DNA from 2 places in the Sanguibacter massiliensis genome. Region 1 is predicted to be linked to the other one. Evidence: predicted binding sites of a transcription regulator. Region 1 holds the regulator's gene; the other holds the start of a gene.
What was found. Region 1 encodes HspR, which represses chaperone genes until heat shock. Its sites were predicted from a motif close to AAGTTGAGTCNNNNNGACTCAACTT; they were not measured.

Region 1 (5,489 bases):
TCACGGACGCCGTCATCACGGTCCCCGCGTACTTCAACGACGCTGAGCGCCAGGCGACGAAGGACGCCGGCCAGATCGCCGGCCTCAACGTCCTGCGCATCGTCAACGAGCCCACGGCCGCAGCGCTCGCGTACGGCCTCGAGAAGGGCAAGGAGGACGAGCTCATCCTCGTCTTCGACCTCGGTGGCGGTACGTTCGACGTCTCGCTCCTCGAGGTCGGCAAGGACGAGGACGACTTCTCGACGATCCAGGTCCGCGCAACCTCGGGCGACAACCGCCTCGGTGGCGACGACTGGGACAACCGCATCGTTGAGCACCTCATCAAGGAGGTGAAGAACTCCTCGGGCGTCGACCTCTCGAAGGACAAGATCGCTCTCCAGCGTCTGCGCGAGGCCGCCGAGCAGGCGAAGAAGGAGCTTTCGTCCGCGACGAGCACCAACATCTCGATGCAGTACCTCTCGATGAGCGAGAACGGCCCCGTCCACCTCGACTCCAAGCTCACGCGCGCGCAGTTCCAGCAGATGACGCAGGATCTCATCGACCGCACCAAGACGCCGTTCCACGCGGTCATCCGCGACGCCGGCATCTCCGTGAGCGAGATCGACCACATCGTCCTCGTCGGCGGCTCGACCCGCATGCCGGCGGTCACGGACGTCGTCAAGGAGCTCACGGGCGGCAAGGAGCCGAACAAGGGCGTCAACCCGGACGAGGTCGTCGCCGTCGGCGCGGCCCTCCAGGCCGGCGTCATCAAGGGTGACCGCAAGGACGTGCTCCTCATCGACGTCACGCCCCTGAGCCTCGGCATCGAGACGAAGGGCGGCGTCATGACGAAGCTCATCGAGCGCAACACCGCCATCCCGACGAAGCGTTCCGAGGTCTTCTCGACGGCCGAGGACAACCAGCCCTCCGTCCTCATCCAGGTCTTCCAGGGTGAGCGCGAGTTCGCGCGCGACAACAAGCCGCTCGGCACGTTCGAGCTCACGGGCATCGCCCCGGCGCCGCGCGGCGTCCCGCAGATCGAGGTCGCGTTCGACATCGACGCCAACGGCATCGTCCACGTCTCCGCGAAGGACCGTGGCACGGGCAAGGAGCAGTCGATGACGATCACGGGCGGCTCGGCCCTCCCCAAGGAGGACATCGACCGCATGGTCAAGGAGGCCGAGGAGCACGCGGCCGAGGACAAGGCGCGCCGCGAGGAGGCCGAGGCCCGCAACCAGGCCGAGGGCCTCGTGTACTCGACGGAGAAGGCCCTCAAGGACAACGAGGACAAGCTCTCCGACGACGTCAAGACGGAGGTTGGCGACGCTGTCGCCGCCGCCAAGAAGGCGCTCGAGGGTGAGGACGCGGCCGAGGTGCGGTCGACGATGGAGGCCCTCGCGGCCGCGGCGCAGAAGATCGGCGAGGCCGTCTACGCGTCCGAGCAGGCCGCAGGCGCCGAGGCTCCCGCCGCTGACGCGACGTCCTCAGACGAGGACGTCGTCGACGCAGAGATCGTCGACGAGGATGAGTCCAAGTGACGGATTCGCCCTTCGAGTTCACTGACAAGCGTCGGATCGACCCCGAGACGGGGCAGCCGCGTGACGCGGCCGCCCCGTCCGGGGACGGTGAGCCCGAGGTCGTCGTCCCGGACGACGCCTCCTCGCTCACCGACGGTTCTGTGCCCGACGCTCCCGCAGCGGACGCGCCCGCGTCCGGCGCGGGAGCAGACGACGAGCTCGCCGCAGCGCAGGCCCTCGCGGCCGAGCGTCTCGACGACCTCCAGCGTGAGCGCGCGTCGTTCACGAACTACCGCAACCGGGCGCTCCGCGACCAGGAGGCGGCCCGCACCCGCGGCATCGAGGACGTCCTGGCGACGCTCCTGCCGGTGCTCGACGACATCGACCGTGCTCGGCAGGCTGGCGAGCTCGAGGGGCCGTTCGCGGCGATCTCGGACAAGCTCGACGATGTGCTCGGCAAGTTCGAGATCGTGCGGTTCGGTGCCGTCGGCGAGGAGTTCGACCCGACGGTGCACGACGCCCTCATGCACGAGGACTCGGCCGAGGCCACGACGACGACCGTGAAGTTCGTCATCGAGCCCGGCTACCGCATCGGCGAGAAGATCGTCCGCGCGGCGCGCGTCGCCGTCGTCGGACCCCAGCAGTAACAACCTGGCTGCGGCGGGCCCGTGCGGGCCCGCCGCAGCCGTACCCCACAGACAGACAGGAAGGACCGCGTTGACCGGACAGGACTGGCTCGAGAAGGACTTCTACGCCGCCCTCGGCGTCGCGAAGGACGCTGACGCGGCCGCGATCAAGAAGGCGTACCGCAAGCTCGCGCGCCAGTACCACCCTGACCAGAACGCGGGCGACCCCAAGGCTGAGGCGCGCTTCAAGGAGATCGGCGAGGCCTACGCGGTGCTCTCCGACGCCGAGGAGCGCGAGAAGTACGACGCGATCCGCGCGATGGGCGGTGGCGCGCGCTTCTCCGCGGGCCCCGGCGGCGCTGGCGCGGGCGGCTTCGAGGACATGTTCGGCTCGATGTTCGGCGGCGGCGCGGCCGGCAGCCGCCAGGGCTTCGGCGGGGGCGGCGGCTTCGAGGACATCCTCGGCGGCCTCTTCAATGGCGGTGGCGGCGCCGGATTCCGCGCCGGACCGCGCCCGCAGCAGGGCGCCGACCTCACGACGTCCGTGACGCTGCCGTTCCGGCAGGCCGTTGAGGGCTCCGAGGTCGCGCTCGAGATTGAGCACCGCACGATCAAGGCCCGCATCCCCGCGGGCGTGCGCGACGGCCAGAAGATCCGGCTGCGCGGCAAGGGCCGCCCCGGCACGGGCGGCGCACCCGCTGGCGACCTCATCATCACGGTGACGGTCGGCCCGCACCCCGTGTTCACGCTCGACGGCCACAACCTGCGCGTCACCGTCCCGGTGACGTTCGATGAGGCGACGCTCGGCGCCCAGATCGAGGTCCCGACGCTCGACGGCCAGACCGTCAAGGTCAAGGTCGCCCCCGGCACCCCGTCGGGCCGTGTGCTGCGCGTCAAGGGCCGTGGCGTCAAGGCCGCGAAGACCACTGGGGACCTGCTCGTCACCGTGCAGGTCGTCGTCCCGCAGAACCTCTCCGCCGACGCCCGCAAGGCCGTCGAGGCGTTCCGTGACGCGACCGCAGGGACGGACGTGCGCGGCGACCTCATGGCCCGCGCGAGGGAGTGAGCGTCGTGGATGCCGCCGACGTCCCCGTGCTGCCCATCTCCCGTGCCGCCGAGCTCGCCGACATGCACCCGCAGACCCTCCGTCAGTACGACCGCCTGGGGCTCGTCGTGCCGTCCCGCACCGCCGGCCGCGGTCGCCGGTATAGCGCACGCGACGTCGAGAAGCTCCGCACCATCCAGCGCCTCAGCCAGGACGAAGGCATCAACCTTGCGGGCATCCGCCGCATCCTCCGCCTCGAGGACCAGGTTCGGGTGCTCCGCGGGCGTGTCGAGATGCTCGCGACGGCCCTGGACCCGGGGCACCGGGTTTTCACCGCGGACGCGTCGGGCGACATCGTCGCCGTCCCGCGGGGCAAGCCCGCGCCGGCCGGACGGGGCGGCACGCTCGTCGTGTGGCGGCCGCGGCGCTGAGCCGCGGCCCCGGCAACGCGAGAGGCCCGGGAACCTGTGGTTCCCGGGCCTCTCGCGCCCCCGAGGCTCGTGCACCCCCTGACGACGCACGAACCTCGACGCGCCCCGTGCGTGTCGACGGTCCCCGGACCGGTTGATGCGCACGGCCGCGCCAGATCTACAAGGTGAGGCTCTCCACGAGGGACGGGCAGAGCGTCGCGTCGTCGGGCAGCTGCTCGAGCCATGTGCGTGCGGGTGATCGCAGCTGTGGCTCCAGGCCGAAGCCTGAGAACCGCTCGGCGGTGATCGCGTCGACGCGTGCCCGCACCGTCGTGACGGTGCGGGGTGCGGTCGCACGGTCGACGAGCATCGCGAAGAGCCCTGGGCGCAGCTGCGCCGAGGGGTGACCCGTTCCGAGGACGTCGAGGAGGACGGACCCGACGATCGCTCCGGCACGGAACCTTGTGAGGGTCGACGCGCCGTCGAGCCGCACGTCGAGGACGAGCAGCGCGTGCGCGTCCCACGAGCGAGCACCTTCGGGCGCGTCGTAGAGCTCCTGCAAGCGGGCGACGAGGTAGCCATGCGTGCGGAGACCGGTGACGGGGTCGGTGCAGCCCGTCTGGGGTTCGACCTCGGTGCCGGTGGCCCATCCGATCGCGACCTCCCGGACGAGCTCGGGCTCCGCAGGAAGCCCGACAGCCCGGAACAGGCACATGAGGTCGTCGATCGTCTCGGACATGGTGACCCCGACGTGGGCGCGTGCTTCGCCGAGCCGGCGGACGGCCTCGGCGGGGTCGGTGCCGTTGACGAACGCCTCGACCACGGCTTCGGTCGCGGGGTGCGACCAGTCGCCGGGGTGGCGCCACACGGTGTCGAGCGCGCGGGTTCGCCACGAGCCGAGGAGGTGGAGCTCCTCGGCGTGGGCGTGTGGTTCGCGGTGCGTCATACCCCATGAGAGGGGGGAGGTTCGCGGTCATGACGCGAAACCCGTAGCCTGTTTTTGCGTGGCAGATCCGTCAGGGGGTGGTGCCGTGAGCGAGGACGTCGCTGTCGGGGACTACGTCCAGTCAGACGCTGAGCTCATCACGGCCGTGCGCAGGGGCGACACGGCCGCTTTTGGTGTACTCTTCGCGCGGCACTCGGCGGCTGCGACGGCGGTCGCGCGTCGGTATCTGCCGGAGTCGGACGCCGATGACGCGGTGGCGGGCGCGTTCGAGAAGGTGCTCGGGGTGCTGAACGCGGGCAAGGGCCCGGACGTCGCGTTCCGTGCGTATCTCTTCACAGTCGTGCGTCGCGGTGCGGTGGAGATGCTCGAGCGGGGACGGCGGGCCGCACCGACGGACGACGACCGTGTGTTTGAGTCGGCGGTGGGCCCGCTCGCGTCGTCGGAGGATCCGGCGCTCAAGGGTTTCGAGGACCGGACGGTCGCGCGTGCGTTCCAGGCGTTGCCGGAGCGGTGGCGGTCGGTCCTCTGGTACACGGACATCGAGGGGGTGTCGCCGGCGGAGGTCGCTCCTGCGCTCGGCATGACGCCGAACGCGGTGTCGGCGCTCGCGTACCGCGCGCGTGAGGGGTTGCGGCAGGCGTACCTGCAGGCGCACCTCGCGGACGTCGCGGACGACGACGCGTGCGCGCGCATGAACGCGCAGCTCGGTGCGTACGTGCGTGGCGGGTTGTCGCGTCGTGAGGCGACGCGTGGTGAGGCGCACCTCGAGGACTGTGGGCGATGCCGGGCGGTCGCGCTCGAGCTCGGTGACCTGGCGGCGGGCATGCGGGCGACGGTCGCCCCGCTCGTCGTCGGGCTGCTGGGCCTGGCGGCGCTCGGTGGGTTGCCGCTCGTCGTCGCGGGTGCGGGTGCGTCGGCGGCTGGGGCTGCAGGGCTGTCCCTTATACCCATCTGACGCTGCCGACG
Region 2 (5,489 bases), 410 kb from region 1:
GTGGACGTTCCTCTGGGGCGAGATCACGTGGGCGAACGTCCTCGGCGGCCTCGCCATCGGCATCATCGTGACGCTCGTGTTCCCGCTGCCTGCGATGGGCCTGCCGATCAGGATTCGGCCGTGGCACCTGCTGCGGCTCGCCGGGTTCTTCCTGGGCTCGCTCGTCGTCGCGTCGTTCCAGGTCGCGTGGCAGGCGCTGTCACCGCGGACGCAGGTGCGCGGCGCCGTCGTCGGCGTGCGGCTGCGCAACCCTGCCGACCTCTACCTCACCGTGACCGCGGAGCTCTCGACGCTCGTCCCGGGGACGCTCGTCGTCGAGGCGCAGCGCATCACCGGCATGATCTACCTCCACGTGCTCGACCTTGCGGCGTCGGGCGGCGAGGAGAAGGTCCGGCAGGACGTCCTCGACCTCGAGGAGCACGTGCTGCACGCGCTCGCATCGGACGAGGAGCTCGAACGGGCCGGGCTCGTCGTGCCGCGCCGCTGGTCGGTGCGGCGGCCCGCGAAGGCCGCGGCACCCGCACCCGCGCACTCGTCCGAGGCCGCGCCCGCACCCCCGGGGGAGGACGCATGAGCCCCGTCGTCGTCGCCGTGTCCGCGGCCATGCTGCTCGTCGGAGCTGCGCTCGCCGTCGTCCGCATCGAGCGGGGCCCGTCGATGCTTGACCGCACGATCGCGCTCGACGTCCTCACGGCGACGCTCGTCGCGGTCATCGCGCTCGAGGCCGCGTGGAACAAGCGGACGGACACCCTGCCAATCCTCGTCGTACTCGCGATGGTGGGCTTCGTGGGGTCGGTGACGATCGCACGGTTCGCTGCGACGGAGTCCGACGACGACCGGCGCATCCGGTCGCGCGAGGAGGTCGAGGCGGAGGACGCCCAGCGCCGTCTCGTCGAGGAGGCCGAGGACCGCGCGGTCGAGCGGGTCGCGGAGCTCGACGCGGAGCCCGACGACACGACGCACCAGGGAGGGACGCGCTGATGCTCGACACGATCCTCGACGTCCTCTCGGGCGTGCTCATGCTCGGTGGCGCGTTCCTCTCGTTCGCGGCGGGCGTCGGCGTCCTGCGGTTCCCGGACCTGCTCGCGCGCATGCACGCGGCGACGAAGCCACAGGTGCTCGGGCTCATGCTCGTGCTGCTCGGCCTCGAGCTGCAGCTGCGCACGTGGCGCGGGGCCTTCGTCGTGTTGCTCGTCGTGCTGTTCCAGATGCTCACGGCGCCCGTCTCGGCGCACATGGTGGGTCGCGCGGGGTACAGGACCGGCAAGGTGCGCACGGATCTGCTCGTCATGGACGAGCTCACGGCCGACGTCCAGGAGGCGGCACTCATCGCCGACCAGGCGGGCATCGCGCGGCTCGCGGCGGAACTCGTCGACGAAGCCGTCCACGAGGCGCACGACGAGGAGCGTCCCGCGGACCCGCGGCCGGACGCGGGTCGTGCGGACTCCGACGCGCAGGACGCCGGTCCGCGCGACGCCTGAGGGGCCGGTCGGACGTCCGGGCAGCCGCCTTTCGCCCTTACGGTGCCTGCGTCCCCGGTGGCACGATCTCGTCGAGCCACCCGACGACCCGCGCGAGGTACTGCGAGCGCGCAGGCTCCGGGGAGAGCGCAAGGTCGTGTGCGCCGTCCGGGATCTGCTCGTACGTGACGTCGGTGCCGAGCCCGGGCGCGAGGGCCGCGGTCTGCTCGACGGACAGCACCGAATCGGTCGTCAGCACGTCGGGATGGTCGTCAACGTGGTCGCCCGTCGCATCGGACGTCAGCACGAGCACCGGGCAGGTGACGTCGAGCCCGCGCGCGACGCGCGCGTGCGCGCGGCGCACCGACGCGATCCAGCGGGCGCGGACGGGGAAGCCTTCGATGGGCTTCCACGCGAGGTCGTAGTCCCACTCGCCGCCTGTGCTCGTGTGGAGCGCGCGCCCGTAGTGGGGTGCGAGATGTCCGACGACGGTGCGCGGCGCGACCCTCCCGAGGACCCGCAGGGCCTGCGTGCCGACGGTGCGCATGAACGCGGTGTCGTTGAGCTCGAGCCACGGGCTGTTGAGCACGAGCGCGTCGATGCGCCCGGGGCGTGCGTTCGCCCACAGCGACGCGACGAGCCCGCCCGTCGAGTGACCGAGCACGGCGATGCGGTCGTGGTGCTCGTCGTCGCGGACGACGGCGAGCGCGGCGTCGAGGTCCTCGGCGTGGACGGCGAGGTCGTCGACGAGGTTCGCGGTCTGCCCGGGGCGCAGTGAGCGGCCGTAGCGGCGGAGGTCGACCGCGTAGAAGTCCCAGCCGGCGGCGTCGAGCGCCTCGCCGACGTGCGTCTGGAAGAAGTAGTCGACGAAGCCGTGGACGTAGAGGACGGCGCGGTCGCGGCGCGGGCCGCGGGTGAGACGCACGAGCGTGACGTCGACAGGTCCTTCGTCGTCCGTGCCGAGGTGGAGGGTGCGCTGCTCCCAGCCCTCGCCGAGGACGTCGGGGTGCCAGGATCCGGTGGCGCGCGGCGCGGGCGCGCCCGTGGGGAAGAACGTCATGCTTGATCATCGCACCGCTGGCCTCGGCGACGAGAGGAACCTGCCGCTTCCGCAGGGTGGTGCATCAAAGTTGAGCGGAATAGACTCAAGTCTGACGAGGTTGTTCCGGCAGGACCACCCCGACCCGAGAGGAGACCTCATGGAGTCCAACTTCACCGCAGCGTCGCAGCAGGCGATCGGCGACGCCATCCGCGCGGCCGCCGCCGCCGGCAACCCCCAGATCGAACCGCTCCACCTCCTCGGCGCCCTCCTCGAGCAGCCCGAAGGTCTTGCTGTCGCGCTCCTTGGCGCCGCGCACGTCGACCTCAAGGATGTCGGCCGCCGCACCCGCACCGCGCTCGCCTCGCTCCCGTCGTCCCAGGGAGGCTCCGTCGCCGAGCCCACCGCCTCACGTGCCCTCGGCAACGTGCTCGAGGCAGCGAAGAAGGAGTCGGCGGCCCACGGCGACGAGTACATCTCCGCCGAGATCCTGCTCCTCGCCCTCGCGACCGTCGACTCGGCGGCGGCCGCCGCCCTGCGCGAGTCCGGCGCGACCCCCGACGCCCTCCGCGCGGCCCTGCCCGCCGTCCGCGGCACCGGGCCCGTGACGTCCGCCAACCCCGAGGGCACCTACAAGACCCTCGAGAAGTACGGCGTCGACCTCACCGAGCAGGCCCGCGAGGGCCGTCTCGACCCCGTCATCGGCCGCGACTCCGAGATTCGCCGCGTCGTCCAGGTCCTCTCGCGCCGCACCAAGAACAACCCCGTCCTCATCGGCGAGCCCGGCGTCGGCAAGACGGCCGTCGTCGAGGGCCTCGCCCAGCGCATCGTCGCGGGCGACGTCCCCACCTCCCTCCAGGGCAAGAAGCTCGTCGCGCTCGACATCGCCGCGATGGTCGCGGGCGCCAAGTACCGCGGCGAGTTCGAGGAGCGCCTCAAGGCCGTGCTCCAGGAGATCAAGGACTCCGACGGCGAGGTCGTGACGTTCATCGACGAGCTCCACACCGTCGTCGGCGCCGGCGGCGGTTCCGAGGGCGCGATGGACGCGGGCAACATGCTCAAGCCCATGCTCGCCCGCGGCGAGCTGCGCCTCGTCGGCGCGACGACGCTCGACGAGTACCGCGAGCACATCGAGAAGGACCCCGCGCTCGAACGACGCTTCCAGCAGGTCTACGTCGGGGAGCCGTCGGTCGACGACACCGTCGCGATCCTCCGCGGCCTCAAGTCTCGCTACGAGGCGCACCACGGCGTGACGATCTCCGACGGCGCACTCGTCGCCGCCGCGCGACTCTCCCACCGCTACATCACGGGCCGCCAGCTCCCCGACAAGGCCATTGACCTCGTCGACGAGGCCGCGAGCCGCCTCCGCATGGAGATGGACTCCTCGCCGGTTGAGATCGACACGCTGCAGCGCGTCGTGCGACGCCTCGACGCCGAGATCCTCGCGCTCAAGGAGTCCGGCGCGGCCGAGGACCTCGAACGCGCCCACGAGCTCGCCGCGCAGCGGGCCGACCGCCAGGAGGAGCTCGCCGCGCTCACCGCTCGCTGGGAGGCCGAGAAGGGCGGCGTCAACCGCGTCGGCGACCTCAAGAAGCGCCTCGCCGAGAAGGAAGCCGCCGCGCTGCGCGCCGAGAACGACGGCGATCTCGCGACGTTCGGCCGCCTCAAGTACGGAGAGATCCCCGCGATCGAGAAGGAGATCGCAGAGCTCGAGGCCTCCGAGCAGACCCAGGCCGCGAGCGATGACGACGCTGACCGTCCGCAGCGCCTCGTCGGCGAGAAGGTCGACGCAGCGGAGATCGCCGAGGTCGTCGCCGCGTGGACCGGCATCCCCGCAGGAAGGTTGCTCCAGGGCGAGGGCGAGAAGCTCCTCAGCATGGAGCAGACGATCGGCGCGCGGGTCATCGGCCAGACGAAGGCCGTCGAGGCCGTCGCGGACGCGGTGCGCCGCGCCCGCGCCGGCATCTCCGACCCGGACCGGCCCACGGGCTCGTTCCTCTTCCTCGGCCCGACGGGCGTCGGCAAGACCGAGCTCGCGAAGGCGCTCGCCGACTTCCTCTTCGACGACGAGCACGCCATGGTGCGCATCGACATGTCCGAGTACGGCGAGAAGCACTCGGTCGCGCGCCTCGTCGGCGCCCCTCCCGGCTACGTCGGCTACGAGGAGGGTGGCCAGCTCACGGAGGCGGTGCGGCGGCGCCCGTACTCGGTCGTCCTGCTCGACGAGGTCGAGAAGGCGCACCCGGAGGTCTTCGACCTCCTCCTGCAGGTCCTCGACGACGGTCGGCTCACCGACGGTCAGGGGCGCACGGTCGACTTCCGCAACGTCATCCTCGTCATGACGTCGAACCTCGGCTCGCACGCGCTCGTTGACCCGACAGTCTCCGACGAAGCGAAGCACGAGGCCGTTATGGCGGCCGTGCGCGCTCACTTCAAGCCGGAGTTCCTCAACCGGCTCGACGACGTCGTGGTCTTCGACCCGCTGAGCGTCGACGAGCTCGGGCGGATCGTTGACCTCCAGGTGCGGGCGCTCGCCGACCGGCTCACGGAGCGGCGCCTGGGCCTCGAGGTGACGGACTCGGCCCGGGAGTGGCTCGCGCTCGAGGGCTTCGACCCGGCATACGGGGCGCGGCCGCTGCGCCGGCTCGTCCAGCGGGAGATCGGTGACCGACTCGCGCGACTCGTCCTCGCGGGCGAGGTCGCGGACGGCGACACGGTGACGGTCGACCGCGCGGACGACGCGGCAGGCCTCACGGTCCGCACGTCCTGACGCCCACCCCGAGCGTCAGGCGCGACTCGTAGGTGCTGAGCACCATTCGATGGTGCTCAGCACCTACGAGTCGTCTTAGGGGTTCGACTTGTAGGTCTGTAGCACCATCGAACGGTGCTGGGACCCTACGAGTCGGAGTGAAACGTCGAAGCCCCCGCCCTCCCTGCTGACGGAGGACGGGGGCTTCGACGTGATGGGTACGGGCCGCCGGGCCGGGGAG

Region 2: the regulator HspR is predicted to act here: its motif matches at 2,588-2,612, upstream of clpB (ATP-dependent chaperone ClpB).

The regions. Positions count from the first base shown of each region.
Region 1 covers NZ_LT964979.1:1,873,800-1,879,288, reverse strand. The annotation lists gene dnaK (molecular chaperone DnaK) at 1-1,517, shown strand, start outside; gene grpE (nucleotide exchange factor GrpE) at 1,514-2,143, shown strand; gene C1729_RS08770 (DnaJ C-terminal domain-containing protein) at 2,214-3,188, shown strand; gene C1729_RS08765 (heat shock protein transcriptional repressor HspR) at 3,194-3,598, shown strand; gene C1729_RS08760 (hypothetical protein) at 3,756-4,523, opposite strand; gene C1729_RS08755 (sigma-70 family RNA polymerase sigma factor) at 4,609-5,478, shown strand.
Region 2 covers NZ_LT964979.1:2,285,955-2,291,443, forward strand. The annotation lists gene C1729_RS10605 (Na+/H+ antiporter subunit E) at 1-574, shown strand, start outside; gene C1729_RS10610 (MrpF/PhaF family protein) at 571-981, shown strand; gene mnhG (monovalent cation/H(+) antiporter subunit G) at 981-1,481, shown strand; gene C1729_RS10620 (alpha/beta hydrolase) at 1,519-2,520, opposite strand; gene clpB (ATP-dependent chaperone ClpB) at 2,660-5,269, shown strand.